Paraburkholderia fungorum: one gene and its partner. Each later gene encodes a partner of the first gene's protein in a complex. Links are inferred from orthologs where the notes say so. Each region holds a gene or a part of one and is shown on either strand. Other genes may lie near its edges.

The links.
Region 2: the proteins of uvrA (region 1) and mfd are in contact, whole or in part, in a crystal structure (PDB 4DFC), measured with the Escherichia coli proteins. The link is inferred for Paraburkholderia fungorum from one-to-one orthologs.

What each region holds. Positions count from the first base shown.
Region 1 is NZ_FNKP01000001.1:713,979-728,468, reverse strand. Bases 7,361-10,757 are described here. They hold uvrA (excinuclease ABC subunit UvrA), read left to right. Parts: upstream 7,361-7,683; coding sequence 7,684-10,557; downstream 10,558-10,757. Other genes in these bases: BLS41_RS03300 (AI-2E family transporter), read left to right, coding at 10,592-10,757. Also shown: BLS41_RS03340 (cupredoxin domain-containing protein), read left to right, coding at 1-43; BLS41_RS03335 (b(o/a)3-type cytochrome-c oxidase subunit 1), read left to right, coding at 30-1,655; BLS41_RS03330 (c-type cytochrome), read left to right, coding at 1,652-2,461; BLS41_RS03325 (methyl-accepting chemotaxis protein), read right to left, coding at 2,565-4,217; BLS41_RS03320 (bestrophin-like domain), read left to right, coding at 4,521-5,321; BLS41_RS03315 (single-stranded DNA-binding protein), read right to left, coding at 5,416-5,949; BLS41_RS03310 (MFS transporter), read right to left, coding at 6,128-7,321; more of BLS41_RS03300, read left to right, coding at 10,758-11,677; BLS41_RS03295 (PepSY-associated TM helix domain-containing protein), read left to right, coding at 11,924-13,150; purU (formyltetrahydrofolate deformylase), read right to left, coding at 13,282-14,151; BLS41_RS03285 (NUDIX hydrolase), read right to left, coding at 14,283-14,490. UniProt on the Escherichia coli protein: The UvrABC repair system catalyzes the recognition and processing of DNA lesions. UvrA is an ATPase and a DNA-binding protein. A damage recognition complex composed of 2 UvrA and 2 UvrB subunits scans DNA for abnormalities.
Region 2 is NZ_FNKP01000001.1:1,960,999-1,976,108, reverse strand. What follows is about bases 4,071-8,087. They hold mfd (transcription-repair coupling factor), read left to right. Parts: upstream 4,071-4,404; coding sequence 4,405-7,887; downstream 7,888-8,087. Other genes in these bases: argE (acetylornithine deacetylase), read left to right, coding at 8,057-8,087; ispD (2-C-methyl-D-erythritol 4-phosphate cytidylyltransferase), read right to left, coding at 4,071-4,209. Outside these bases: osmolarity response regulator transcription factor OmpR, read left to right, coding at 1-24; BLS41_RS08735 (ATP-binding protein), read left to right, coding at 221-1,570; BLS41_RS08730 (peroxiredoxin), read left to right, coding at 1,767-2,315; BLS41_RS08725 (carboxymuconolactone decarboxylase family protein), read left to right, coding at 2,399-2,923; ispF (2-C-methyl-D-erythritol 2,4-cyclodiphosphate synthase), read right to left, coding at 2,974-3,453; more of ispD, read right to left, coding at 3,496-4,070; more of argE, read left to right, coding at 8,088-9,292; BLS41_RS08700 (threonine/serine dehydratase family protein), read left to right, coding at 9,347-10,381; large conductance mechanosensitive channel protein MscL, read left to right, coding at 10,471-10,917; BLS41_RS08690 (hybrid sensor histidine kinase/response regulator), read right to left, coding at 11,038-13,011; BLS41_RS08685 (response regulator), read right to left, coding at 13,123-13,644; BLS41_RS08680 (sensor histidine kinase), read right to left, coding at 13,734-15,110. UniProt on the Escherichia coli protein: Couples transcription and DNA repair by recognizing RNA polymerase (RNAP) stalled at DNA lesions. Mediates ATP-dependent release of RNAP and its truncated transcript from the DNA, and recruitment of nucleotide excision repair machinery to the damaged site.

The DNA of each region.
Region 1 (14,490 bases):
GATGGCCCGACAATCACGGAGGCTGAGCTGTGTTCCACGCTAAGCGACTCGTTCTCGCCCATTTCTGGCTCGCCTTCATCGCGTTTCTGATCGCGCTGTTCCTCGGCGCCTGGCAGATGCTGGTGCGCAGCCCGCTGGTGCCGTGGATCGGCGACCCCGAGTTGTATTACCGCTCAGTTACCGCGCACGGTTCGGTGATGGCGTACGTGATGCCGACGCTGGTGTCGATGGGCTTCGGTTACGCGATCGTCGAACTGGCGCTCGCGCAGCGTCTGGTCGGTCTCAAATGGGCGTGGGCCGCGTTTTATCTGCTGCTGGTCGGCGCGGTAATGGCGATGGTGCCGGTCGCGCTCGGCAAGGCTTCGGTGCTCTACACCTTCTATCCGCCGATGATCGGCAGTCCGTTCTACTACCTCGGCGTGGTATTGGTGGTGGTCGGCTCGTGGATCTGGGTCGCGCTGATGCACGTGAATCTGCGCGTGTGGAAGCGCTCGAACCCCGGCAAGCCCGTGCCGCTCGCGATGTTCGCGAACGTGGCGGGTGCGTATCTGTGGGCGTGGACCGCCGTGGGCGCGGCGCTGGAGATTCTGTTCCAGATCCTGCCGGTCGCGTTCGGCCTCACGCACACCATCGACGCCGGTCTCTCGCGCATCCTGTTCTCGTGGACACTGCACGCGATCGTCTACTTCTGGCTGATTCCCGCGTATATCGCGTACTACACGCTGGTGCCGCGCGCGATCGGCGGAAGGCTGTATAGCGATTCGATGGCGCGCGTGTCGTTCATCCTGTTCCTCGTGTTCGCGATGCCGATCGGCATCCACCATCTGTTCGCCGATCCGCAGGTCGGCTCCGGCTTCAAGTTCCTGCACGCGGTATTCACAGGCATGGTGTCGGTGCCGACGCTGCTGACGGTGTTCACGATCTGCGCGTCCGTCGAAATCGCGGGGCGGTTGCGTGGCGGCAAAGGTGCGTTCGGCTGGCTCACCGCGCTACCGTGGCAAAACCCGATGATGCTGGTGATCGCATTTTCGTTCGTGATGCTGGGCTTCGGCGGCGCGGGCGGGCTCATCAACATGAGCTATCAGCTGAACTCGACGGTGCACAACACGCAGTGGGTGACCGGGCACTTCCACCTGATCTTCGGCGGCGCGATCGTGATCATGTATTTCGCGATCGCGTACGAACTGTGGCCGCAACTCACCGGCCGCGCGATCTTCTCGGCGAAGCTGGTCCGTACGCAATTGTGGCTGTGGTTCATCGGCATGATGGTCGTGACGCTGCCGTGGCATTACGTCGGCCTGCTCGGCGCGCCGCGTCGCATGGCCTATTACGACTACAACATGTCGGGCATGCAGGATCAGGGCTTCTGGGTTGGGATGTCGGCGGTCGGCGGATTGGTGCTGGTCGCGTCCGGCGTGCTGTTCATCTATATCCTCGCGAAATCGCAATTCGGTCCGGCAATCGAGGCGCAAGAGTTCCGCTTTGCGACCGCCGCGCATCCGGTGGACCGCGTGCCCGCCGCGCTCAACAGCTTCGGCTTGTGGGTTGCGCTGATGATCGGCCTCACGGTCGTCAACTACAGCGTGCCGATCGTGCAGTTGCTCAGGCTGCCGCAAACTTCCGTGCCGGCCGTCATCATCGGAGCGCAGCGATGAGCGAAGAACGCGTCTTCAGCTTGCGTAACCCGTGGTTCACGTGGAGCGTGGGCGGCACGATTGCGATTGCCGTCGTGGGGATTCTGATCGGCTTTATCTGGCTGCCGTCGGCGAGCAGCGCATTCGGCGATCGCAGTCTGTGGGCGACGATTTGCGGCGCGGCGGGCGTGCCGTCGAGTTGGTACAACGGTTCGAGTGGAAACGCACCGGTGCCGAGCGAAGTGGTCGTGTTGCCGCCTTCGCCATGGATCCATCCCACCGCGGATTCGATCGGACGCGGCGCGACCATCGCGACGCAAAACTGCTCGATGTGTCACGGCGTGACCGGCACGCCGCCGGTCACCGCTCCGGCGTTGGCGGGACAGTACCCCGACGTGATCTACAAGGAATTGCGCGATTACCAGAACGGTCTGCGGCAAAGCGCGGTCATGCAGGCGATCATCGCGGGGCGCAGCAATCAGAATCTGGAGGATCTCGCCGCTTATTACGCGTCGCTGCCGAGACCGCCCGCAGCCGAAGTTCTGCCGCGCGGCGACGAACCCGATGCGAACGCCGTGAAGCTCGCGATGCAGGGCGATCCCGAGCGCAATATCGCGCCGTGCGCGGCGTGTCACGGGCAACTCGACCGGAAAGGCGCGGCGCCGTGGTTAGGCGGACAGTCTGAGGTTTATCTCGCGGCGCAGATGCGCGCGTTCGCTTCCGGCGCGCGGCACAACGACATCAACGAGCAGATGCGGAACGTGGCGCGGCAATTGACGCCCGCCGAGATCGACGGGCTGGCGAATTACTACGCGCAGATGCGGTAACGGGTGTGTGGTTCTTTGCGGCGCGTGCCGTCTCTGATCCCGATCCATCGATGAAAGAAGCGCCGCGAGGCTCATGCGTGAGCCGACCGCGGCGTCTTTTGCTTCAGGCTGTTGCGTACCCGGCTGCGTCGCGCAGCGCCGGTTTGAGGCCCGCTCCGCCACGCCGGCCACCCGACTGTGCAGCCAATCCGGCACTGCCATTGCCCGTCTGGAACACCGCCACGGCCGCGGACAACCGGCGCGCCTGGTCTTCCAGCGAACTCGCAGCCGCAGCAGCCTGTTCGACCAGCGCAGCATTCTGCTGCGTCACCTCATCCATTTGTGCGACGGCGAGGTTGACCTGATCGATACCGGTACTCTGCTCGGTCGCGGCCGCAGCAATCTCGCCCATGATCGAACTTACGCGAGCGATGGAGTTGACGATCTCGGTCATGGTCGACCCCGAGCGTTCGACCAGTTGCGAGCCGGCCTGCACGCGCGCCGTCGACGCGTCGATCAAGCCTTTGATCTCTTTGGCCGCGGCTGCGCTGCGCTGCGCGAGCGAGCGCACTTCGCTCGCGACCACCGCGAAACCGCGCCCCTGCTCGCCTGCGCGTGCCGCCTCGACCGCCGCGTTGAGCGCGAGGATATTGGTCTGAAACGCGATCCCTTCGATCACGCCGATGATGTCCGCCATGCGCCGCGAGTCGTCGACGATGCCATGCATCGTGCCCACCACCTGCTCGGTCAACTCACCGCCCTGCGCGGCGAGGCTCGATGCGCCCTGTGCGAGCGAACTCGCCTGCTTCGCGTTTTCCGCCGTCTGCTTGACCGTGGAGGTCAGCTGCTCGATGCTCGCCGCCGTTTCTTCGAGCGATGCCGCCTGCTCTTCGGTGCGTTGCGACAGATCCGTATTACCGGCTGCGATCTCGCTCACGCCGGTATCGATCGATTCGGTGCCTTGACGGACCGCGCTCACGGTCGCGATCAGCGACTCCTGCATGGTGCGTAACGCAGCCGCGAGACGGCCCATTTCGTTGTTACTGGTCACGGTAATCTGGCTCGTCAGGTCGCCGTTGGCAATGCGCTGGAATTGCGCGATGGTCGCATCGACCGGACTGACGATCGCGCGCATCAACACCGCGCGGCCGATCCACGAAGCGAGCAGCGACACCACCATGCCGATCGCGACCGCAACACAGATCACGTAGAACAGATCCTGCGCGTCCTGATAGCGCTGCGCGCCGTGATCGAGTTGGAGTTGTTCGAGCGAGAGCATCGCCTTCTCGTACGCGCTGTACAGCGACGGCAGCTTGTGCGCCTGCAATTGCTGGAATGCGTTCTTGTCGCCGGATTTGAGCGCGGTCAGGGCCGGCGCCACGCCTTCGCGCAGGAAGGTGTCGCGCTTGTCCTGCATGTCCTTGATCAGACGCTGTTCATCGGCATCGGCGCTCGCGCGGCTCACATAGTGGGCAAGGCGGTCGTCGGACGCTTTCTGGTAGACATCGAAACGCTTGAGCACGGCGCTAGCGCCATCCTGATCGTTCAGTTCGACCAGCGACGCATACGTCGCCAGCGCAAGGCGCAGGCGCAGCAGTTGCCCGGAACTTCCTTCGAGATCGGCGACGGCGGGGGTGTCCACCGTGTACATCTGCTGCAACGACGCGTTGCTCGAACGCAGTGACAGCAATCCCGCTGCGGCGCCCAGCAGTAACGCGACGCCGAACAGCAGGATCATCAGGGTGAGGCAGGTACGAATCGACAGATTTCTCAACATCGGGCATGTCTCCATTGGGCTGCCTGACCGCACATTTGCAATAGCCTCGGCCATGCGTGCTGCGCCCAAACCCTTCGGCCCGGTCCGCAACTTGTGTCTAAAATTTAAGCGACCACCACATTGAGGGACTACGGCGGGATTACCGGAAACTTTATGGTTGGTAAGGCAGATCGTTGCCGCAGATCAACATTTGCCCGTCCAGACTGGCGTTCACGCCGACCGCCGCCTTACGGGACTATCCCGGTTTTCGTTCGAACGCAGTTGATGGACAGTGGCGAAGCAGACGTTTTTCGGAGCATGTCTATGTCGGAAGTCGGTTCCGCTCTACTCGTTTTCGCGCTTTTGCTGATCGCCACCGGCGTGGGCGTGTGGGTACGCCCGCTTTTGCCCGAAGAGCACAAGGCGCATGAAACCGTGCAGCTGATCCAGCTGGTGATCGGCATGCTGGTGACGTTCGCCGCGCTGGTGCTCGGGTTGATGACGGCGTCCGCGAAGGCCGGTTTCGATACCGCGTCGAACGATTTACGCACGTATTCCGCCGATCTGATCGAATTCGACACCACGTTGCGGGCATTCGGCGACGCAACCGGCGAAGCGCGTCGCCTGCTGCGCCAGTACACGGCGGCGGCCATCGCGTCGACATGGCCGACCGAACCGCTGCCGACCGGTGATTATCCGAAAGACCTCGGTCCGTCGAGCGGCACGCAGACTCTGGAGAACTTCCGGCTGGGCGACATGCTGACCGCGGTCGGAACGGAGTTGCGGCGATTGCACACGAGCGATCCGCTGCAACAACGCGCGCTCGACGACGCGTTGACGCAATACCGGCGAGTCGTCGACGCGCGCTGGAAGATTCTGGAAGAGGCGCACAGTTCGATCTCGCAGCCGTTTTTCCGGACACTGACGTTCTGGCTGTGCGTGATCTTTCTGAGCTTCGGGCTGATTACGCCGCGCAATGCGCTGGCGCTGGTGACGATCTCGCTAGGAGCAGTGTCGATTGCTTCGGCGATCTATGTGATCGTGGATCTGGATACGCCGTTCACGGGGCCGATTGTGGTTTCTAGTGCGTCGATGCGGGACGCGTTGACGCATTTGCGGCGGTGAAATGCCGGAATGCTATGCCGATCATGATCGGCCATAAAAAAACCCACGCGATTGCGTGGGTTTTTTGTGCGTCGATGCAGCGTGAGCGCTTCGATTAGAACGGAATATCGTCGTCCATTTCATCGAAGCCACCGCCAGCCGGCGCGCTCGGACGGCTTGCACCGCCGCCAGCATTGCCGCCACGCGGAGCACCGCCACCTGACATCGCACGGCCACCACCACCGCCGCCGCTACGCTCCGACGGCTCGCCACGGCTGTAGCCGCCTTCGTCGCCGCCACCGCCCATCGAGCCGCCACGGCCACCCAGCATTTGCATCTGCTCGGCGACGATTTCGGTCGAGTAACGGTCGGTGCCGTCCTGCGCCTGCCACTTGCGGGTGCGGATGCGCCCTTCCAGATAGACCGACGAGCCTTTCTTCAGATATTCGGAAACGATTTCCGCCAGACGGCCGAAGAACGACACACGGTGCCATTCAGTCGCTTCCTTCATTTCGCCGGACGCCTTGTCCTTGTACCGGTCCGTCGTCGCAAGGCGGATGTTCGCCACTGCGTCGCCGCTCGGAAGATAACGGACTTCCGGATCGGCTCCGAGATTGCCGACGAGAATGACCTTGTTCACGGATGCCATGAGTTTCTCCTGTTGATTCCGTTGCGGGCGGCGCGGCAATGCGCGTTTTCGCGTCTCATGGCTGACGGGCCGAGCCGGGAATAACGCCTCTGCCCGCCGCCGGGTGAGTTCTGGGTGATGTCGGGATGTGCCCCCGAGTGCGCCGCGAGCTTCGCGATTTGTCGCGAAGCTTCGCGTGTTACGTACTGACCTTGCGCGGCGGCTGTTTCATCTTTGCGGCGATTATAAGCCAGCAAAAGACGAGCCCCGAACACGTAAAGAACACAGCGCTTTGACCATCCACTTTAAGCAGCCATCCGCCGATCATTCCGCCCAGCGCAAGACCGATCGACTGCGTGGTGTTGTACACGCCGGCGGCCGCGCCCTTGCGGGTTCCGGGAGCCAGCTTCGACACCAGCGAAGGCTGCGAAGCTTCGAGAATATTGAAGCCGAGAAAGTACACAAAAAGGATCGCCGCCACACTCAGAATCGTATGCGGAGCGACGCCCAATAACAACTGGCCGATCAGGATAAGACCGATCGCGGACAGCAGCACGGCCTTCATCTTGCCGCGCTTTTCGGCGACGATGATCGCCGGAACCATCATCACGAACGACAGGCCCATGACCGGCAAATACACCTTCCAGTGCGACGCGACCGGCAGACCGCCGCCTTCGAGAATGCGCGGCACGACGAGGAACAGCGCGGTTTGCGTGGCATGCAGCACCAGCACGCCGAAATTCAGACGCAGCAGTTCGACGTTATGCAGCACTTCCCGGAACGGCGCGCGTACGTGCACCGGCTTCGGCGCATCGGGTACGACCCACAGCACGAGGCCGATCGCCAGAATCGAGAAGATGCCGACCAGCGTGAACAGGCCGCTCATGCCGACCCACTGGAACACGATCGGCGCACCGACAATCGCCACCGCGAACGACACGCCAATACTGCCGCCCACCATTGCCATCGCCTTGGTGCGATGTTCTTCGGCGGTCAGGTCGGCGATAAACGCGATCACGGCGGAGGACACCGCGCCCATCCCCTGAATCACCCGGCCCACGATGATCCACGTCATGTCGTGCGCGCCCGCCGCGACGAAGCTGCCAATCGCGAAGATCAGCAGGCCCGTGGCAATGACCGGCTTGCGGCCGATCTTGTCGGACACCCAGCCGTAGAAGATGTAGAGCATGGACTGCGTCACGCCGTACGCGCCTAGCGCGATACCGACCAGCAGCACGTTGTCGCCGCCCGGAATGGATTTCGCGTAGATCGAGAACACCGGCATGATCATGAACAGGCCGAGCATGCGCAGCGCGAAGATAGCGGCAAGCGACACGGTCGCGCGCATTTCAGGCGCGCTCATGCGTGTGGATGTAGCGGACGGATTGGACATCGGGAACGTTTCTTTGAATGAGCTGGGTTGCGCACCGCAGACAGTCGGCCCGCTGGACGGCCGCAACCGGCGGCTGACCACAACGACGGCGTGACGGCGGGATGCGAACGGCGCGGCGTGGAAACCTGCGGCCCTGTTGCATTCCCACTTGCGCCTTGCGGTGCGTCGCGGTGCCTGGGGGTGCCTTGTACTCGCGGAAAACGGCCCCAGTTAGACCTCTTTCCCGCGGCGCTGAACCGCTGCCTTACAGCTTGCCTTATGCCTGATTCCAGCTGTCAGGAAGCCGTAACGGCGGTCTCGAAAAGTCGTTATAGTAGCAGGTTTAGCCCCTTCCTCTTTCCGCCAGTTCATGGAATAAATCCGTGGAACAAATCCGTATTCGTGGGGCTCGCACCCACAACCTGAAGAACGTCAACCTCGATTTACCCCGTCACAAGCTCGTCGTCATCACGGGCCTTTCCGGCTCGGGAAAATCGTCGCTCGCGTTCGACACGCTCTACGCGGAAGGGCAGCGGCGCTATGTCGAAAGCCTTTCCGCCTATGCGCGCCAGTTCCTGCAACTGATGGAAAAACCGGACGTCGACCTGATCGAAGGTCTGTCGCCGGCCATCTCGATCGAACAGAAAGCGACGTCGCATAATCCGCGTTCCACGGTCGGCACCGTCACCGAAATTCACGACTACCTGCGACTATTATTCGCACGTGTCGGTACACCTTACTGCCCCGACCACGAGATTCCGCTCGAAGCGCAAAGCGTCTCGCAGATGGTCGACGCCGCGCTCGCATTGCCCGAAGAAACCCGGCTGATGATCCTCGCGCCGGTCGTGGCCGATCGCAAAGGCGAGCACGTCGAGCTGTTCGAGGAAATGCAGGCGCAGGGCTTCATCCGTTTTCGGGTGCGCTCGGGCGGCGGTACGGCCAACGAAGGCGTCGCGAAGATCTATGAAGTCGACTCGCTGCCGAAGCTGAAGAAGAACGACAAGCACACGATCGACGTGGTGATCGACCGTCTGAAAGTGCGGCCGGACATGAAGCAGCGGCTCGCCGAGTCGTTCGAAACGGCATTGCGTCTCGCCGACGGCCGCGCGATCGCGCTCGAGATGGATACGGACAAGGAGAAGCTGTTCAGCTCGAAGTTCGCGTGCCCGATCTGCTCGTATTCGTTGCAGGAACTGGAGCCGCGCCTTTTCTCGTTCAACAACCCGATGGGCGCGTGCCCGGAGTGCGACGGCCTCGGCCAGATCACGTTCTTCGATCCGAAGCGGGTGGTCGCGCATCCGTCGCTGTCGCTCGCGGCGGGCGCGGTGAAGGGCTGGGACCGGCGCAACCAGTTCTACTTCCAGATGCTGCAAAGTCTCGCGGCGTTCTATGAGTTCGACATCGACACCGCCGTCGAAGACCTGCCGGAGAAGGTCCGCAAGATTCTGCTGTTCGGCTCGGGCAAGCAGGAAATCCCGTTCTCGTACATCAACGAACGCGGCCGCACATCGGTACGCGAGCATGTGTTCGAAGGGATCATCCCGAATCTGGAGCGGCGTTATCGCGAGACCGATTCGGTCGCGGTGCGCGAAGAACTCGCCAAGTATCAGAACAACCAGGCGTGCCCGGCTTGCGCCGGCACGCGGTTGCGCCGCGAAGCGCGCTTCGTGCGGATCGGCCACGACGAAGACGCGCGCGGCATCTTCGAAATCAGCGGCTGGCCGTTGCGCGACGCGCTCGGCTATTTCCAGACGCTGCGGCTCGAAGGCTCGAAACGCGAGATCGCCGACAAGGTCGTGAAGGAAATCGTCGCGCGTCTGATGTTCCTGAATAACGTCGGGCTCGATTACCTGTCGCTCGAACGCAGTGCAGAAACACTGTCGGGCGGCGAGGCGCAGCGCATCCGGCTCGCGTCGCAGATCGGCTCCGGGCTCACCGGCGTGATGTACGTGCTGGACGAACCGTCGATCGGTCTGCATCAGCGCGACAACGACCGGCTGATCGCCACGCTCAAGCATCTGCGCGATCTCGGCAACTCGGTGATCGTCGTCGAGCACGACGAAGACATGATCCGCATGGCCGACTACGTGGTCGACATGGGCCCCGGCGCGGGCGAACACGGCGGCATGGTGATCGCCGAGGGCACGCCGAAGCAGGTCCAGGCGAACGCGGCGTCGATGACCGGGCAGTACATGTCCGGCGCGCGCAACATCGAATTCCCGGACGAGCGCAAAGCGCCGGACGAACGACGTCTGCGGATCATCGAGGCCTATGGCAACAATCTGCAGCATGCGTCGCTGGATCTGCCGGTCGGGCTGCTTACGTGCGTGACCGGCGTGTCCGGTTCGGGCAAGTCGACGCTGATCAACGACACGCTGTATCACGCGGTCGCGCAGCATCTGTACGGCTCGTCCACCGAGCCGGCGCCGTTTGAATCGATCGAAGGGCTCGAGCACTTCGACAAGGTGATCAACGTCGACCAGTCGCCGATCGGCCGTACGCCGCGTTCCAACCCGGCGACCTACACCGGCCTCTTCACGCCGATTCGCGAACTGTTCGCGGGCGTTCCCGCCGCCAAGGAGCGCGGTTACGAAGCGGGCCGTTTCTCGTTCAACGTGAAGGGCGGGCGCTGCGAGTCCTGCCAGGGCGACGGCGTGCTGAAGGTCGAGATGCACTTTTTGCCGGACGTGTATGTGCCTTGCGACGTCTGCCACGGCAAGCGCTACAACCGCGAAACGCTCGACGTCCAGTACAAAGGCAAGAACATCAGCGAAGTGCTCGACCTGACGGTCGAGGCCGCGCATGAGTTCTTCAAGCCGGTTCCGGTCGTCGCGCGCAAGCTGAAAACCTTGCTGGACGTGGGTCTGGGCTATATCCGCCTGGGCCAGTCGGCGACCACGCTGTCAGGTGGCGAAGCGCAGCGCGTCAAACTCTCGCTGGAACTGAGCAAGCGCGACACGGGTCGCACGCTATACATCCTCGACGAACCGACCACCGGTCTGCACTTTCACGACATCGCGCTGCTGCTGGAAGTGATCCATCGGTTGCGTGATCAAGGTAATACTGTGGTGATCATCGAGCATAATCTCGATGTAATCAAAACGGCCGACTGGGTTATCGACCTCGGTCCGGAAGGCGGTGCGGGCGGCGGGCAAATCATCGCCCAAGGAACGCCGGAGCAGGTGGCGAAGTCGAAAGCAAGCTTTACCGGCAAGTATCTGGCGCCGCTGCTGAAGCGGTCGGCCAGTAAAAAGTAACGCTGCACATCACGGGTTGGAGACGGAAGAAGCCATGGCCAAGCGGAATCAGGCGCGCGACGACGGGCAGGTGCAGGACCTACGCCCACGCCCGGTCAGGCTGACTAGCGACATGAGCCTGCCGAAGTTGTCGGCAGTCGAAATCGGCAGTTACGTTCTGATGTTGGTGGGCATGTGGGGGGTGATCGAACTGAAGCTGCTCGGCGCATTGCTCGCCGGGCTGCTGGTGTTTCAGCTCGTCCACACCATCGCGCCGCGCATCGAGCGCCACATGTCGAGCAAGCGCGCGCGCTGGCTGGCCGTGGTGATTCTGTCGACCGTGATCGTGGGCGCACTTACCGGTCTCACGCTCGGCATCATCGAGCATTTCGAGAACGACGTGCCGAGCGTGCAGAACCTGCTCGACCAGGCCATGCAGTTGATCCACGAGGCACGCGGCCGGATTCCGCAGTTCATCGCCAATTCTTTGCCGGTCGATACCGAGCAGATGAAGGCCAAAGCCGAAGAGTTGATGCACACGCACGCCAACATGCTGCAGCAAAGCGGCACGACGGCGGCGCGCGGCTTCACGCATATTCTGATCGGCATGATCATCGGTGCGATTATCGCGGTCGGCGCGCAGAAGCAGATGCACCGGCTGCCGCTGTCCACGGCCTTCGTCACGCGCGTGACGCGTTTCGCCGATGCGTTCCGCCGCATCGTGTTCGCCCAGGTCAAGATTTCCGCGATCAACGCGGTGTTCACCGCCATCTTCCTGCTGGTGATCCTGCCGATCTTTCACGACCGGCTGCCGCTGTCGAAAACGCTGGTGCTGGTCACGTTCATCCTCGGGCTGCTGCCGGTGATCGGCAATCTGATGTCGAACACGATCATCGTCGCGGTCGCGCTGTCGGTCAGCTTTCCGGCGGCGGTCATGTCGCTCGCGTTCCTGATCCTGATTCACAAGCTCGAATACTTCCTGAACGCGCGCATTGTCGGCGGCCAGATCGAAGCGCGCGCGTGGGAGTTGCTGATCGCGATGCTCGTGATGGAAGCCGCGTTCGGCATTCCCGGCGTGGTTGCTGCGCCGATTTTCTACGCGTATATCAAGCGCGAACTGATCTACTTGCGGCTGGTGTGACCCCCAAACACATCCTGGCAAATCGGGACGGCAAGCTGGATGCTGTCTCGATTTAGCACCGCAATTCAAGCGGACAAGGCGTCAGTGCCCCGCTTGCCCCTTCGCTTGCTCCTTTAGCTTCGGCCAATTGGCGGGAAACTTGCAGTAGTTCGCATCAACCCATAAGATGCGAATAATTCCCGTTTACATTAAGCCTGCGATCGTGACCTCCCGTCCGTATTTCCGCCCTGCCCTGCCGGCTCGCGCATGAGACGCCAGCTCGTCCGTCTGCACCGATGGTTCGGCGTCTTGACCGCGTTGTTTCTGTTCGTAGCCGGCCTGACCGGCGCGATCATCGCGTGGGATCATGAACTCGATGCAGCGCTAAACCCGTCGTTCTTCAACGCGCGCACGGCCGGACCCACACAGTCGGCGCTGGAACTCGCGCGCCACGTGGAAGCCGCCGATCCGCGTCTGCAGGTGACGTTTTTGCCGCTCGCGGTCGAACCCGGCCGGGCATTGCAGATGATGGTGCTGCCGCGCACCGATCCCGCGACCCAGCAGCCGTACGCGCTCGATTTCGACCAGATTGCCGTCGATCCGGTCACCGGCGACATTCAGGGACGCCGCCTGTGGGGCGCCGTGTCGCTGTCGCGGCTGAACCTGCTGCCGTTCATCTACAAGCTGCATTACACGCTGCAATTGCCGTTCACCAGCGGCATCGATATCGGCACCTGGCTGATGGGGATCGTCGGCATCGTCTGGCTGCTCGATAGCGTGATCGCGCTGTGGCTGTCGTTTCCGAGCTTCAAGGCGTGGCGCAAGTCGTTTGCGTTTCGTTTGAAGCGCGGCGGCTACGCGCTCACATTCGACCTGCATCGCTCGGGCGGCGTGTGGATCTGGGGTCTGCTGATGATCGTCGCGCTGACGTCGATCTCAATGAATCTCGCCGCGCCCGTGGTTCGGCCGATCGTGTCGAAGCTGTCGACGCTCACGCCCGACCCGCTCAACAACCCTGAAATCCTGCGAGCGCCGCAACCGGGCGATCAGGTGCTGAGCCGCGAGCGCATCGTCGAACTGGCCGAACAGGCTGGCCGTGCGCAGAACTTGCACGTGCCCCCGGGCGGCCTCTACTACGTGCAATTCCTGCACGCGTACGGCGTGGGTTACTACACGCCGGGCAACGACCACGGCGATATGGGCCTCGGCAATCCGTGGATGTATTGGGATTCGGCCACCGGCAAGCTGCTCAGCAAGCAGATTCCCGGAAAGGGTTCGGCCGGGGATGTGTTCCTGCAGGTGCAATTCCCGCTGCATTCGGGGCGCATCCTCGGTCTTGGCGGACGGATTCTGATCAGCGCCGTGGGTATCGCGGTCGCCGTGCTGAGTGCGACGGGTCTGCTGATCTGGCTGAAGAAGATGAATGCGCGCCGCCGCTCGGCGCAAAACGCGAATGCTGGACGCGATGCGGGCCGATCGGCGGCGCGGTCCTAGACGGTCTGGAAATTCTGGAAGGTCGATCAGAGGTTTTGCGCCGGCATGAACCGGCGCACGCTTGCAGCGGCTGGCATGGTGCTGGATGGACCATGCCAGCGGGCTTTCGAAGCGCGGCGATTGAACGTCGCTTAGCGGAACACCACCGTCTTGCTACCGTTCAACACGACGCGATGCTCGACGTGCCACTTCACCGCACGCGCCAGGGTCACGCACTCCACATCGCGGCCAATTGCCGTCAGTTGCTCCGGCGTCATGCTGTGATCGACCCGCTCCACTTCCTGCTCGATGATCGGACCTTCGTCGAGATCGGTCGTCACGTAGTGAGCGGTCGCGCCGATCAGCTTCACGCCACGGTCGAACGCCTGGTAATACGGCTTCGCGCCCTTGAAGCTCGGCAGGAACGAGTGGTGAATGTTGATCGCGCGGCCCGCGAGCGCTTCGCACAGCTTCGGCGAAAGGATCTGCATGTAGCGCGCGAGCACCACCAGGTCCGCCTGATGTTCGTCGATCACTTCGAGCACGCGCGCTTCCTGCGCGGCCTTCGCGTCGGGCGTACCGCCCAGCAGCGGGAAGTGATGGAACGGAATGTCGTAGCTCGCGGCAAGCTGGTAGAACTCCTTGTGGTTCGAGATGATCGCTGCGATCTCGATCCCAAGCTGGCCCGTGCGGAAACGGAACAGCAGATCGTTCAGGCAATGCCCGATCTTCGACACCATGATCACCACGCGCGGTTTGACCGACGCGTCGTGCATCTCCCAACGCATGCCGAACTGCTCGGCCAGCGTCCCGAACGACGCGCGCAGCGCATCCAGTCCCGGATCACCGCCGACCTGCTGAAAATGCACGCGCATGAAGAATTCGCCAGTGCCGCTATCGCCGAACTGCGCGGAGTCGAGAATGTTGCTGCCACGCTCGAACAGAAAGCCCGACACGGCGTGCACGATGCCGGGCCGGTCGGCGCACGACAGTTTGAGAATAAAGCTGTGATCGGTCGACATGACCTGGGTGACTCCCTTCTTCATTGCGTGGTTTGTTCAGTCTGTACTGCTCGTTGCAGCGTGTTTCGTTATGCGGTGTGCGGCGGTGCCTACCGATGAGCGGCTGATTTTGCGCCAGAGCCAGCCGATGCTCAATCAGGCGCCGGCGGCGCAAACAACGCATCGATTCCCGCACACGCCTCTTCATCGATCCAGCGGCGGCGCAGCAGGCAATCCAGCGTGGCGAGACTTGCGTCCACGGTCATGGCGCCTTCCTCGATCCAGCGCGCCACTTCATCGATACGCGCAAGCCGGTGCTCACCCACTTCGCCGTCCTGATTGCGCGGCGCGAAATCGGCG
Region 2 (15,110 bases), 1.3 Mb from region 1 along the record:
TTCATCCCCGACGGTGCGGCCTGAGTTTGCACTCACCTCATGTGTCGACCCGAGTTGGCGCTTTAGCGCTTACTCGGGTCCCATGCAAAGCGTCGACCCGAGTTGGCGCTTTCCCCTTACCCGGGTATCACGCATCGCGTCGGCCAGAGCCAGCGCTTCGGCACCCGCTCTGGCCTCGTGCAAAATAGTTGCTGTCTTTGATCTCAAATAAGAAGGGCCCATGCGGATCGACCGGCGCCTCCTGACGCTCGCGTTCGGCGGCCTTTTCTGGCGGACCTTTCTGTTGATCGCATTGCTGATCGCAGTCAGTCTCGCCGCCTGGTTCCAGAGCTTTCGCGTGATCGAACGCGAGCCGCGCGCACAGCGCGTGGCGCTTCAGCTCGTCGCCATCGTCAAGCTTACGCGCACCGCGCTCCTTTATTCCGACCCGGATCTGCGGCGCGCGCTGCTGCAGGATCTGGAGAGTAACGAAGGCGTGCGGGTGTATCCGCGTGAAGCTAACGACAAATACAAGCTCCAGCCCGACGAGTCGCTGAATCGCCTGATCGAACACGACATTCGTGGGCGCCTCGGCGACGACACCGTCATCGCGCAGAGCGTGAACGACATCAACGGTGTCTGGATCAGCTTCAAGATCGACGACGACGATTACTGGGTCGCGCTCGATCGCGATCAGCTCGACAACGCGACCGGTCTGCAATGGGCCGGCTGGGGCGTGTTCGCTTTGGCGCTGTCGCTATTCGGGGCGGCGTTTATCACGAGTCTCGTGAACCGTCCGTTTGCGCGGCTAGCGATGGCCGCACGCAAGGTCGGCTCGGGTCAATCGCCGGAACTGCTGCCCGAACGGGGCATGGGCGTGGCCGCTGAGACCAACCGAAGCTTCAACCAGATGGTGCAGGACCTCGAACAACTCGAGGCCGACCGCGCTCTGATGCTCGCAGGTATTTCGCACGATCTGCGCACTCCGCTCGCGCGTCTGCGGCTCGAAACCGAAATGAGTCCGTCCGATCAGAGCACCAAAGACGCGATGGTCGACGACATCGAGCAGATGGATATGATCATCGGCCGCTTCCTCGACTACGCTCGCCCGGTGCAGCGTGTGCCGGAGCCGGTCGATCTGTCGGTGATCGCGGGCGAACTGGCCGCGCGTATGCAAAGCGAGGACAGCATGCGGCTGATTACCCGGCTCGCGCCGTCGGCGGTCATCGAGGCAGATGAAACCGACATGCGCCGCGTGGTCGGCAATCTGCTGGAAAATGCGCGCAAATATGGGCTGAGCGATGGCGACGGCATTCCGCATGTGATTCTGGAAACGCGCGTGTCGCATTCCCGTGTCGAACTGTCGGTGGTCGATGAGGGTCCTGGCATTCCAGAAGACCAGCTAGCGCTTGTCACACGGCCGTTCTATCGTGTGAATTCGGCGCGTACGCAAGCCAACGGCACGGGCCTTGGCATGGCGATTGTACAGAGGCTGGTAGGTCGCTATCGCGGTGCATTGCGCCTGCGCAATCGCACGCCAGGACCGGGACTCGAAGTCACCATCGAGTTTCCACTCGCCAAGGGCACGTGACCGGGACGGGCATCCCTATGCCCGTTCGCGTTCCAAATCAGCCGCTTCGCGTTGAATAATAACTATCCGGGTTGTTAGAAAAAAACTATTGGTCGGATAGTCCAATAGAACTATAGTGGTTCGGTGTAACGCGCTCGTTATCACGGGCAGGTAGCCTCAACATGCTGTTTTTTCCAACACACGAAGGAGCATTCGCATGAAAACCGTTGGCGATAAAGTCGAAGCGTTCACCGTTACCGCTGCCAAGCCGGGCTTCAACAATCATGAAGAAAACGGCTCGTCGGCGTTCGAAGAAATCACCGAGCAGTCGTTCCCTGGCAAGTGGAAGATCATCTACTTCTACCCGAAGGATTTCACCTTCGTGTGCCCGACGGAAATCGTCGAATTCGGCAAGCTTGCTAAAGACTTCGAAGAACGCGATGCGATCCTGCTGGGCGGCAGCGTCGACAATGAATTCGTGAAGCTGGCCTGGCGCCGCGAACACAAGGATCTCGACAAGCTGAACCACTACTCGTTCGGCGACGTGAAAGGCGAGCTGATCGACCAGCTGGGCGTGCGCGACAAGGAAGCCGGCGTCGCGCTGCGCGCCACTTTCATCGTCGACCCTGACAATACGATCCAGCACGTGTCGGTGAATAACCTGAACGTGGGCCGCAATCCCGAGGAAGTCCTGCGTATTCTGGACGGCCTGCAAACGGACGAACTCTGTCCTTGCAACCGCGCAGTCGGCGGCGCAACGCTGTAACGCCGTGCGCTCAGACGCCCGAAAGCCCGCCTCGCTTGCAAAAGCCGCGGGCTTTTTTGTCGACCATCCGATAGGAGATGCTAATGGAATTCCTGGCTTCGATTAAGGCGCTCGTGCCGGACTATGCGAAGGACATCCGGTTGAACCTGGACGGGACGATTGCGCGCTCATCGCTCGAAGGAAACGACTCGGTGGGCGTGGCGCTGGCGGCCGCGTTCGCCGCGAAGAGCACGGTTATCGTCGACGCGATTCGCAACGCGGGCGTATTGTCGCCGGAAGAAACCAATGGCGCGCTGACGGCGGCGGCATTGATGGGGATGAACAACGTCTGGTATCCGTACGTCGAAATGACGGGCAATGCCGATCTGAAATCCCAACCGGCGCAGCTACGGATGAATGCTTACGCGTCGCACGGCGGCGTGGACAAGCGGCGCTTCGAGATGTACGCGCTGGCGGCGTCGATTATCGGCAAGTGCCATTTCTGCGTGAAATCGCACTTCGCTACGCTGGTTGCCGAAGGCATGAGTTCGACGCAGTTGCGTGACGTCGGACGCATTGCAGCGGTGATCAACGCGACCGCGCAATGCATTGCTGCAGAAGGAAAATAACTCATCGGTTTTGTTTCCTTCGGGTGCCCGAAGGAAACAAAGCCCGAAGATCAATTCTTAACGAGCAACACCGCAGCCTGCGCTTCGATCCCCTCGCCTCTGCCCAGATAGCCGAGCTTCTCGTTCGTCTTGGCTTTCACATTCACCCGATCGACCGGCAGCCCAAGATCCGCAGCGATATTCGCGCGCATGCCTTCGATATGCGGCGCGAGCTTCGGCGCCTGCGCGACCACGCTGCTGTCCACGTTGGCAATCGAGAAGCCCGCCGCCGTCACGCGTGCGACGCATTCGCGCAGCAGCACGCGGCTGTCGGCGCCCGCGAATTTTGCGTCGGTGTCCGAGAAATGACGGCCGATGTCGCCCATCGCGGCCGCGCCGAACAGCGCGTCGGTGATCGCGTGCAGCAGCACGTCGGCATCCGAATGGCCGAGCAGGCCGCGCTCATAAGGAATCGTCACCCCGCCGATAATCAACGGACGTCCCGGCACCAACGCATGCACGTCATACCCTTGCCCAATTCTGAAATCCATATGCGTCAAGTCCTTAAGTCCGCTAGCTAAAATTGAAATGCGTCACGCAGCCGATGGCCGCGACAGAATCGCCTCGGCCAGATCGAAGTCTTCCGGATACGTCACCTTGAAGTTGCGCAATGCGCCCTGCACGAGCTTAGGCGCGTGGCCCAGCCATTCGATTGCGCTCGCCTCGTCGGTCAGATCGTGACCGTCGGCCTGGGCGCGCAGAATCGCTTCACGCAACATGCCGATGCGGAACATCTGCGGCGTCTGCGCCTGCCACAAGCCGTCGCGTGCTTCGGTACGGGCGATGCGGCCGTCGTGCGACGTCGCGTCGATCCGCTTCAGCGTGTCGGCGACCGGCAACGCCATGATGCCGCCCACCGGATCGTCTTTCAGCGCGCCGGTCAGCGTGCGGATCAGCGCGGGCGTGATGCCGGGACGCGCGGCGTCGTGCACCAGCACCCAGTCGTCGTCGTGCGCGCCGAAGCCGGCGAGCGCATGCAGTCCGTTGAGCACCGACGCCTGCCGCGACGCGCCGCCGGAGCGGCTGACCGCAAAGCGCAAGCCACCAAAGCGGCGGGCATCGAAGTGAGTGTCGTCGGGCGCGATCACGACCAGCGTTTGCGCAAATTCGCTGCACGCGTCGAACGCGGCGAGCGAGTAATGCAACATGTCGCGGCCGGCGACAGTGCGATATTGTTTGGGCATCGCGGCGCCGGAACGGCTGCCGGTGCCAGCGCACGGAATCAGGGCAAAAAGACGGGAAGTCACGAGTGCGGATGCCGCGAAGTCAAAGTAAAGGACGGATTTTATAATAGGTCTTTCGCATTCACGGCCCGAGACGCTTAAACTTCCCCAATTCGCTTGTCCATTCGCTTGCTCAGCCGCTTGCCAATTTGCCTGTCGATTCGCTCGCCAATGCGGCTTGCCGATCACGCGTGAGCCAGAGGCCGCCTTTTCTCATCTATGCCAGACATCGCCGCATCTTCGCAGTTCTCTCCGCCCGTCGCGCTCGTCAAGGCCGGCCAGCGCTTTGCTTTCGACGGCACGCATGGTTCGTCCGACGCGCTGCTGATCGCCCGCTATCACCTCGCCTACCGCGACAAGGTGCCGCTGCTGGCGGTCGTCTGCGAAAGCGCGGTCGATGCGCAGCGTCTGTCGCAGGAAATCGGCTTCTTCGCGCCCGACGCGCGGGTGCGCCTGCTGCCCGACTGGGAAACGCTCCCTTACGATACCTTTTCGCCGCACCAGGATCTGGTCTCGGAGCGCCTCGCCACGCTGCACGACTTGGGCGAAGGCCGTTGCGACATCCTGCTGGTGCCCGCCACCACGGCGCTCTACAGGATGCCGCCCGCGTCGTTTCTGGCGGCCTACACGTTTTCATTCGCGCAGGGCGAACGGCTCGACGAGGCGAAGTTCAAGGCCCAGCTCACGCTCGCCGGCTATGAACACGTCAGCCAGGTCGTGCGGCCTGGTGAATATTGTGTACGCGGCTCGCTGCTCGACCTGTTCCCGATGGGCTCGCCGCTGCCTTACCGGATCGACCTGTTCGACGACCAGGTCGACTCGATCCGCGCATTCGATCCCGACACGCAGCGCAGCCTCTATCCCGTGAAAGACGTGCGCCTGCTGCCCGGCCGCGAATTCCCGTTCGATGAAGCCGCGCGCACCGCTTTCCGTAGCCGCTGGCGCGAGACCTTCGAGGGCGATCCGAGCCGCGCGGCGATCTATAAGGACATCGGCAACGGTGTGCCGTCGGCGGGCATCGAATATTATTTGCCGCTGTTTTTCGAAGAGACGGCAACGCTGTTCCACTACCTGCCGGAAGGCGCGCAACTCGCGTTCGTCGGCGATCTGGACGCTGCGATCCGCCGCTTCACCAACGACACGAAGCAGCGCTACAACTTCCTGTCGCATGATCGCGACCGGCCGATTCTGGAACCGGCGCGGCTGTTTCTGTCGGACACGGATTTCTTTACGTTCGCCAAGCCGTTCGCGCGGCTCGCGTTGCCCGCGAACGCAGGCGGCGGCTGGTCGACGCCTCTGCCGAATCTCGCCATCGACCGTCATGCCGACGACCCCGTGCTCGCGTTGCGCGCGTTTCTCGCCAGTACGCCAAACCGCGTGCTGTTCGCCGCGGAGTCGGCCGGACGGCGCGAAACGCTGTTGCAACTGCTCGCCGACAACCATCTGAAACCGGCATCGAGCGACAGCTTCCAGGACTGGCTCACAGGCGACTCGCGCTTCTCATTAGGCGTCGCGCCGCTCGCGAACGGCTTCGCGGTGCCGGTCGACGGCATCGCGATCATCACCGAGACCGAGCTTTACGGGCCGCTCGCGCGACGCGCGGGGCGTCGCCGCCAGGAACAGGCGAGCAACGTCGATTCGATGGTGCGCGATCTGTCCGAGCTGAAAGTCGGCGATCCGGTCGTGCATTCGCAGCACGGCATTGGCCGCTACATGGGCCTCGTCACGATGGACCTCGGCGAAGGCGAAACCGAGTTCCTGCACCTCGAATACTCCGGCGACAGCAAGCTCTACGTGCCGGTCGCGCAACTTCACGTGATCTCGCGCTACAGCGGCGCCGATCCGGAAAGCGCGCCTTTGCACTCGCTCGGATCGGGCCAGTGGGAAAAGGCCAAACGCAAGGCCGCGCAGCAGATTCGCGACACGGCCGCCGAGTTGCTGAACCTGTACGCGCGCCGTGCCGCGCGTTCCGGCCACGCGTTCCCGCTCGAACCAAAGGACTACGTGAAGTTCGCCGAGAGCTTCGGCTTCGAGGAAACGCCCGACCAGGCCGCCGCCATCGCGGCCGTGATCGGCGACATGACGAGCGGCAAGCCGATGGACCGTCTCGTGTGCGGCGACGTCGGCTTCGGCAAGACCGAGGTGGCGTTGCGCGCGGCATTCATTGCGGTGATGGGCGGCAAGCAGGTTGCACTGCTCTCGCCCACCACGCTGCTCGCCGAACAGCACACGCAAACCTTCACCGACCGCTTCTCCGACTGGCCGGTGCGGATCGCCGAACTGTCGCGCTTCAAGTCGACCAAGGAAGTCAACGCGGCCATCGGGCAGATCAACGAAGGCACCGTCGATATCGTGATCGGCACGCACAAGCTGCTGTCGTCCGACGTGCAGTTCAAGCGGCTGGGGCTTGTGATCATCGACGAGGAACATCGTTTCGGCGTGCGTCAGAAAGAGGCGCTGAAGGCCTTGCGCGCCGAGGTCGACGTGCTCACGCTGACCGCGACGCCGATCCCGCGTACGCTCGGCATGGCGCTCGAAGGTCTGCGCGATTTCTCGGTAATCGCCACCGCGCCGCAAAAGCGGCTAGCGATCAAGACCTTCGTGCGTCGCGAAGAAGACAGCGTGATTCGCGAAGCGATGCTGCGCGAACTGAAGCGCGGCGGCCAGGTGTACTTCCTGCACAACGAAGTCGAGACGATCGAAAATCGCCGGCAGATGCTCGAAGCGCTCGTGCCTGAGGCACGTATCGCGGTCGCACACGGCCAGATGCACGAACGCGAACTCGAACGCGTGATGCGCGATTTCGTCGCTCAACGCGCCAACGTGTTGCTGTGTACGACGATTATCGAAACCGGTATCGACGTGCCGAGCGCCAACACGATCCTGATTCATCGCGCGGACAAATTCGGTCTCGCCCAATTGCACCAGTTGCGCGGACGTGTCGGCCGCTCGCATCACCAGGCGTATTCGTATTTGCTGGTGCACGATCCGCAAGGGCTGACCAAGCAGGCGCAACGCCGTCTCGAAGCAATCCAGCAGATGGAGGAACTCGGCTCCGGCTTCTATCTGGCGATGCACGACCTCGAAATTCGCGGCACGGGCGAAGTGCTCGGCGACAAGCAGTCGGGCGAAATTCACGAGATCGGTTTCCAGCTTTATACCGACATGCTGAACGACGCCGTGAAGGCGCTGAAGGAAGGCAAGGAGCCGGACCTCACCGCGCCGCTCGCCGCGACGACCGAGATCAATCTGCACGCGCCCGCGATTCTGCCCGCCGACTATTGCGGCGACGTGCAGGAGCGTCTGTCGCTGTACAAGCGCCTCGCCAACTGCGAGCACAACGATTCGATCGACGGCATTCAGGAAGAGCTGATCGACCGCTTCGGCAAGTTGCCGCCGCAGGCGCATGCGCTGGTGGAAACGCATCGTTTGCGGCTCGCCGCGAAGCCGCTGGGCATTTCGAAGATCGACGCGGGTGAGACGGTGATCGGCTTGCAGTTCATCCCCAATCCGCCGATCGACGCGATGCGGATCATCGAGATGGTGCAAAAGCATAAGCACATCAAACTCGCGGGCCAGGACAAGCTGCGGATCGAAACACGCAGCCCGGATCTTGCGGTGCGTGTCGCCACGGTCAAGGAAACCTTGCGCGCACTGGGATCGCCGAGTCGCGGCACGGCGCCTGCCGCCGCGGCACGATAAGCACCCTGCCTGCTCCGGCATTGCTAACGCTGCATTAGCGATGCCGGAGAAGAAACCCGGGGACGTATAGCGTTTTTTCGTTTCATGCTGCGCTGCGCCATGGCCGCCGCCGCTTACGGGCGTGTTTTTTTTGGGTATGATCGAAAGACTCAAATGCTGGAGTCCTGTCATGTCTCACGTCGCTGAATCAGCGCAGTCCACCTCTTCCTCATCTGCTGCATCGCCTGCCTCGCTGCCGTGGGTCACCCGTCTCGTGTCGATGGACACAGTCAGCCGCAATCCGAATCTCGGCCTGATCGAAACCGTGCGTGACGAACTGCGCGCAGTCGGTGTCGCAGCCACGTTGACACACGACCCAAGCGGCAAATGGGCGAACCTGTTCGCCACCCTCCCCGCGCACGACGGCGAAACGAACGGCGGCGTGGTGCTGTCGGGTCATACGGACGTGGTGCCGGTTGACGGCCAGCAATGGGACAGCGACCCGTTCAAGCCCGAGATTCGCGACGGCAAACTCTATGGCCGCGGCACCTGCGACATGAAGGGTTTTATCGGTGCGGCGCTCGCGCTGGTGCCGGACATGCAGCGCACGAAACTGGCGAAGCCGATCCATTTCGCGTTGTCGTTCGACGAAGAAGTCGGCTGTGCAGGCGCGCCGCTGCTGATCGCCGATCTGATGAAGCGCGGCGTGAAGCCGGACGGCTGCATTGTCGGTGAGCCGACCAGCATGCGCCCCATCGTGGCTCACAAGGGCATCAATGCGTATCAGTGCTGCGTGCGCGGCCAGGCCGCGCATTCGTCGCTGACGCCCAAGGGCTTGAACGCAATCGAATACGCAGCACGGCTGATCTGCTATATCCGCGACATGGCCGACCAGTTCCGCGAGCAGGGTCCGTTCGACGAACTGTACGACGTGCCCTTCACGACCGCGCAGACCAGCACGATCATCGGCGGCAATGCGATCAATACCGTGCCGGCCGAGTGCAAATTCCAGTTCGAATTCCGCAATCTGCCCACGCTCGATCCCGAGCCGATTTTCGCGCGCATCGATCAGTACGCGCGCGAGACGCTGTTGCCGAAGATGTTGCGCGAACATCCGTCGGCAGCGATCGAGATTACGAAGATTGCAGCGGCGCCCGGCCTCGATTCGTCTGAACAAGCCGCGATCACGCAGCTGGTGCGCGCGCTGACCGCCGATCAGGACAAACGCAAGGTTGCGTACGGCACCGAAGCGGGGCTCTTTTCGCTGGCGGGTATTCCGAGCATCGTGTGCGGTCCTGGCGATATTCAGCAGGCGCACAAAGCGAATGAATTCGTCGCGCTGGATCAGTTGGTCGCGTGCGAACGCTTCCTGCAGAAATTCATTCACAGCATGTCGGTGGACGCGCACCCGGCTCACGCGCGCTGAAACTGAGCGCCGCGAAACGGGTCTTACGATTACCGACAATCCCACGCCCACGCCATGTCAACCGCCACGCCGCAACATACGGACCACACGATCGACGGCGAGCCGATCCCCACACTGGACGACATCGCCGCGCAGCACTTTGCACTGGCGCCGTGGGTCATGCGAACGCCGGTGTTCGACCGGCTCGATTTTTCATCGCTGGAAGGCACAGTGGTGAATTTCAAGTTCGAACTGTTGCAGGCGGGCGGCAGTTTCAAGGCGCGTGGCGCGTTCACGAACCTGCTTGCCCTCGACGAATCGCAGCGTAGCGCGGGCGTGACCTGCGTGTCGGGCGGCAATCATGCCGTGGCCGTCGCGTATGCGGCCATGCGTCTGGGCATCAGCGCGAAGGTCGTGCTGTTCCGTTCAGCGAATCCGGCACGCGTTGCGCTGTGCCGGCAGTATCGCGCCGACATCGTCTACGCAGAAGATATAGCTGAAGCGTTTGAACTGGTGCGCCATGTCGAGGCTGAGGAAGGCCGCTACTTCGTGCATCCGTTTAACGGCTATCGCACGGTGCTGGGATCGGCCACACTTGGCTATGAATGGGCCACGCAATCGCCCGATCTCGAAGCGGTGATCGTGCCGGTGGGCGGTGGCGGACTCGCTGCCGGCGTGGCGACGGCCATGCGTCTCGCGAATCCGCAAGTGCATGTTTATGGCGTCGAACCCGAAGGCGCTGATGTAATGGGCAAGAGTTTTGCGGCCAATCACACGGTCAAGATGGGCCACATGCACAGCATTGCCGACTCGCTAATGTCGCCGCATACGGAGGAATACAGCTACGAGTTGTGCCGCCGTCATATCGACCAGTTGGTGACGGTTTCGGACGACCAGCTTCGCGCCGCCATGCTGATCTTATTCGGACAACTGAAGCTGGCGGTGGAGCCCGCTTGCGCTGCTGCTACTGCCGCTTTGCTCGGTCCGCTGCGCGATCAGTTGCAAGGCAAACGCGTGGGTGTACTGCTGTGCGGCACGAATACCGATCCGGTCAGTTTTGCTGAGCATATAGAGCGCGCGCGGCACGGCGAGTCACAGTTTCCGCAGTAAGCAAACAATCCTTGCATATTGTGGCAAAGCACTAGCCTATCCTTCTCAGGTTGGTATCATTCGCTTATCGATACTTGGGAGGAATCTCTATGAGCATGATCAAGGAATTCAAGGAATTCGCCCTCAAGGGCAACGTGATGGACCTCGCGGTTGGTGTGATCATCGGCGGCGCATTTTCCACCATCGTCAATTCAGTTGTGAAAGACCTGATCATGCCGGTTGTCGGGCTCGCACTCGGCGGCCTCGACTTCTCCAACAAGTTCGTTCGGCTCGGCGATCTTCCGGCGTCCTACAAAGGCAACCCGGAGTCATATAAAGATCTGCAAACGGCGGGGGTCGCGGTATTCGGTTACGGCTCGTTCATTACGGTGCTGATCAACTTCATCATTCTCGCGTTCATCATTTTCCTGATGGTCAAGTTCATCAACAATCTGCGCAAGCCGGCTCCGGCCGCGCCGGCAGAACCGGCACCCACGCCGGAAGACGTTTTGCTGTTGCGTGAAATCCGCGATTCGCTGAAGAACTCGCCGCGTTAAGCACGCGCGATTATTGAGCCGAAACCAATAAAAAAGGCCTGTTGCGATATCTGTCGCAACAGGCCTTTCAATTTGTCGAGTCGCTTTTTATTGCCCCCATCGCGCAGATAACCCGACACGTCAGGCTTCTTTCTGCGCTTTCAGATTCACCGCGCCTTCAATCATCGTTTCAAGCTGGCCGAAATTGACTGGCTTCGTTAAATGCGATGTAAAGCCGGCACTCAGACAACGACGCACATCTTCATCGGTACCGAAACCGGTTAACGCAACTGCCGGCGCATCCGAGTGCTCGCGGAATGCCTTGATGAAATCGAGGCCGGTGCCGTCCGGCAATCCGACATCGCTGACAATCAGATCGAAATTTTGCAATTGCGTGGCGGCCAGCGCATCGTCGACGCGCCCCACCACCGTCACGTCGTGACTGAGGCTGCGTATCAGTTGCGCCATCACCTCGGCGGTATCTTCGTGATCTTCGATCAGCAGAATAGTCAGCAATCCCTCCGGATGCACCTGGGCCGGCGCGACCACTGGCTGCACGATATCGGGGGCGGCGGCGGTGGGCAGCGTAATCGTGAAAGTCGCGCCGCAGTGCGCGCCAGGGCTTTGTGCAATGACGGTGCCGCCGTGAACATCGGTGAGCGCCTTGGTAATCGCCAGCCCCAGGCCGAGGCCGCCGAATTGCCGCGTCATGTTCTGGTTGCCCTGCTCGAAAGCGTTGAACAGCTTGCCGATCTGTTCCGGCTCGATGCCGATACCCGTATCTTCGACCGATATCTGCACGTGCATTCGCTCATCGCGTGTACGTACGTAAATATGGCCGCCGTCGGGCGTGAACTTGGCGGCGTTGCGGATCAGGTTCCACAGCATCTGTTGCAGGCGGGCGCGATCGGCCAGCACATAGTGATGCGCAGCGTGCTTTTGCACGTGCACGTCCTGCTGCTTGACCTGAATCTCGCTGCGGAAAAGTTCGAGCACGCTGTCCATCACGTCATGCACGTCGACGGTTTCAAGCGACAGGCGCAGCTTGCCGTTCGCCACCCGCGTCAGATCGAGCAGATCGTCGATCAGCCGTGCTTCGAGTTCGACATTGCGCCGAATCATGCGCACACTGCTGCGCGCCTGGTCCGGCAAATCGGGGATCATCTCCAGCACACTCGCCCCGGCCAGCACCGGCGTGAGCGGCGTGCGCAATTCGTGCGACAGCATCGCCAGAAAGCGGTCTTTTGCGCGATTCGCCTCTTCGGCCGTTTGACGCGCGGCCTGCTCTGACGCGAGCAGCCGTTCGCGCTCCTCGCTCGCCTCGCGCTGCGAATGAATATCCGTGAAACTGCCGAACCACTTGTTGACGTTGCGCTCGGCATCGCGCATCGCCACCACGCGCGCGTCGAACCAGCGATATTCGCCGTCGTGCCGCCGAATCCGCAACTCATGCCGATAGTCGCCCGCCTGGCTCGCCACCGCTTTTAGCCAGCTGCGGCGGATCTGCTCGCGATCGTCCGCGTGAACCGCATCGAGCCACGCGAGGCCATACGAACTGTCTTCGGCGAGACCCGTGTAGTCGTACCACTGTTTCGACAGAAAATCGCAATCGCCCGCCGCGTTGCAGGTCATCACGAGGTGAGGCAAGGCTTCCGACAGGGTCCGGTAATGCTGTTCGCGATCGCGCAGCAACAGCGCTTCGTCCGACGCCCGTTGCAGGCGCACCTGCGACAACACGCGTTCCACGGCTTCCGGAAGATAGTCGAGATAGTCACCCGATTTCGGCACGACGTCGGACACGCCCGCACGCAGCGCTTCGATCACGCGCGACTCGTCGGTAAAACCCGTCACGAGGATCGCCGGAATCCGCACGCCTTCAGCACGCAGACGGCGGAAAAAGTCGAGTCCGGTTTCCGGTCCGCTCAGTTGATAGTCGAGGACCAGCAGGTCGGGGCCGCCGCCGGCGAGGCGTTCGCGCGCCGCGTCGACGCCGGCGCAGATCGCCACCCGGCAACCGGCGCGTTCGAGCGACTTGCGCGCGAGCCGGAGGATGCCTTCGTCGTCATCGACGACTAGCACATACGCGGCGGGCTGCGTGGACACTTCTTCGGTCATGCGGAGTTTCTCTGGCTAGGTCAGGTGGTCGATGCGGTCGATGTGGCCGGTCTTGCCTATCTTGTCACGCGCGGCTTTCGGGCGGCTTTTACGGCGTCGTCCGAAAAACGCTCACGGCGCGGCGAGCCGGTGGCCGGGCGGCAGCTTGACGACCTGCAGGAAAAAGCCGAGCCGGCGCACCGCCTCGATGAATGCATCGTATTCGACCGGCTTGCAGATGTAGACGTTGCAGCCGAGTTCATAGCAACGGGCGATTTCGCGCGGGTCGTCGGTGGTGGTCAGCACGATCACGGGCACGGCGGACGTTTTCGGGGATTCTTTCAGACGACGCAGCACTTCGAAGCCGTCCACGCGCGGCATCTTCAGATCGAGCAGCACGACGAAATGGCTCAGATCTTCGAGCGGCGGATACGGATTCGACGCCTGACTGGAGGTCGCAGTCGCCGTTGGGGCCAGCGTGCCGGCGGTGTCCGCCGGAGCTGGACCGAAGAAATAATCGAGCGCCTGCTGCCCGTCGTGAAGGCGCACGAAGCGATTCGAAATGCCCGCACGGCGCAAATTGCGCTCGACAAGCGTGGCATGTCCGTCGTCATCTTCGATCAGTACGATGCTGACCGTATCCCCGTGACTCATATGCTCTCCGTGCTAACAGATTCGTCTATGCAAGTTACCTGTCATTTTTGTTGCTGGCCCTGACGAAGGCCGTGCCGCTCAGCTGCGCCTCAACCGCGCAACGGCTGCTCGGGCAGCACCACGAAAAAGGTCGACCCGGCGCCGACGGCCGACTCGACCCACACACGCCCGCCATGCCGCTCGACGGTACGCCGCACCACCGCGAGGCCGATACCGTCGCCGCTCGCGACCTCGCCATGCAGGCGTTGAAACGCGCGGAACACCTTCGACAGATAAGCGGCTGGAATGCCCAGGCCGTTATCGCGAACGTAATACGTACGCATGCGCACCGCGCGCGGCTCGGTTTCGTCGACCGCTTCGGCCTCCAACGCACCGACTTCGATCCGACCATGACGCGCAGGATCCAGAAAATTCAGCGCGTTGCCAATCAGATTGCTGAAAATCTGCTCGACCGCAGCCGGATCGCCCCATGCCGGCGGCAACTCGCGCACGGTCACCGTTGCCGAGCGCTGAGCGATCGGGCCCTGCAACGCGTCGACCACGCGGCTCACCACCCGCCCTACGCTCACCCGCTGCCACTGATATTCGAGCCGCCCCGCGCGCGAAATCCGCAACAGCGCCTCGATGATCGCCGCCGCCCGCGTTACCGCGGTGCGCAGGTAGTACAGCGATTCGCGCACATCACCGTCGAGAATATGCGCCATACGACGATGCTCCGCCTCCGGCAATCCCGCCTGCGCGACGATGCCACCCAGTTCGTCGCAGGACACCTGCAATTCTTTGGAGAATCCTTGCAGATTCACCAGCGGCGAGCGCAAATCGTGCGACACGCTGTAGATGAACATTTCGTTGTCTTGTGTTTCCTGCCGCAACTCTTCGTTGAGGGCCGCCAGTTCCCGCGCGCGCGCTTCGAGCCGCGTTTTCAGGCTGGCCTGCTCGCTGTCCGCTGCGCGCAGCCGCGTGCCGGTTTGATGCAGCACTGCGTCGAGCGCGGCGATTTCGTCGCTGCCCGACAGGGGTGCCGCGAGCGGGCGCCCGCTGCCCAGGCGCTCGGCGTTTCCGGTCAGCACTTCCAGCCGCCGGCCGATGCTTCGCGCGAACACCACCGCCGTGCCGGCCCAGATCAGCATCGAGCCTATCACCGCCGCAATCAATGCGTATTGCTGCCGGTCCCGCCGCCTGGCAAGCGCAGCCGAGCGCTCGGCGTCGAGCCGCGACGCCTCCTGGCCGAATCCGGCAAGTTCGTCGCGAAACAGCGCGACCTGCTGCGGCAACGCGCCCGTTTCCCGTGCGATGAATGGCTTCGTGCTGTGTCCGTCGTGCAAGGCCCGGGAGATTTCGGCGGTTTGCTCGCGATATTCGTCGATGGCGCGCTGCATGTTGTGCACGCGCGCGACCTGTTGAGGCGTTCCCGCAACCAGGGCGTCGAGCTTCGACAGACGGTCGCCGACGTCGACCCACACCGT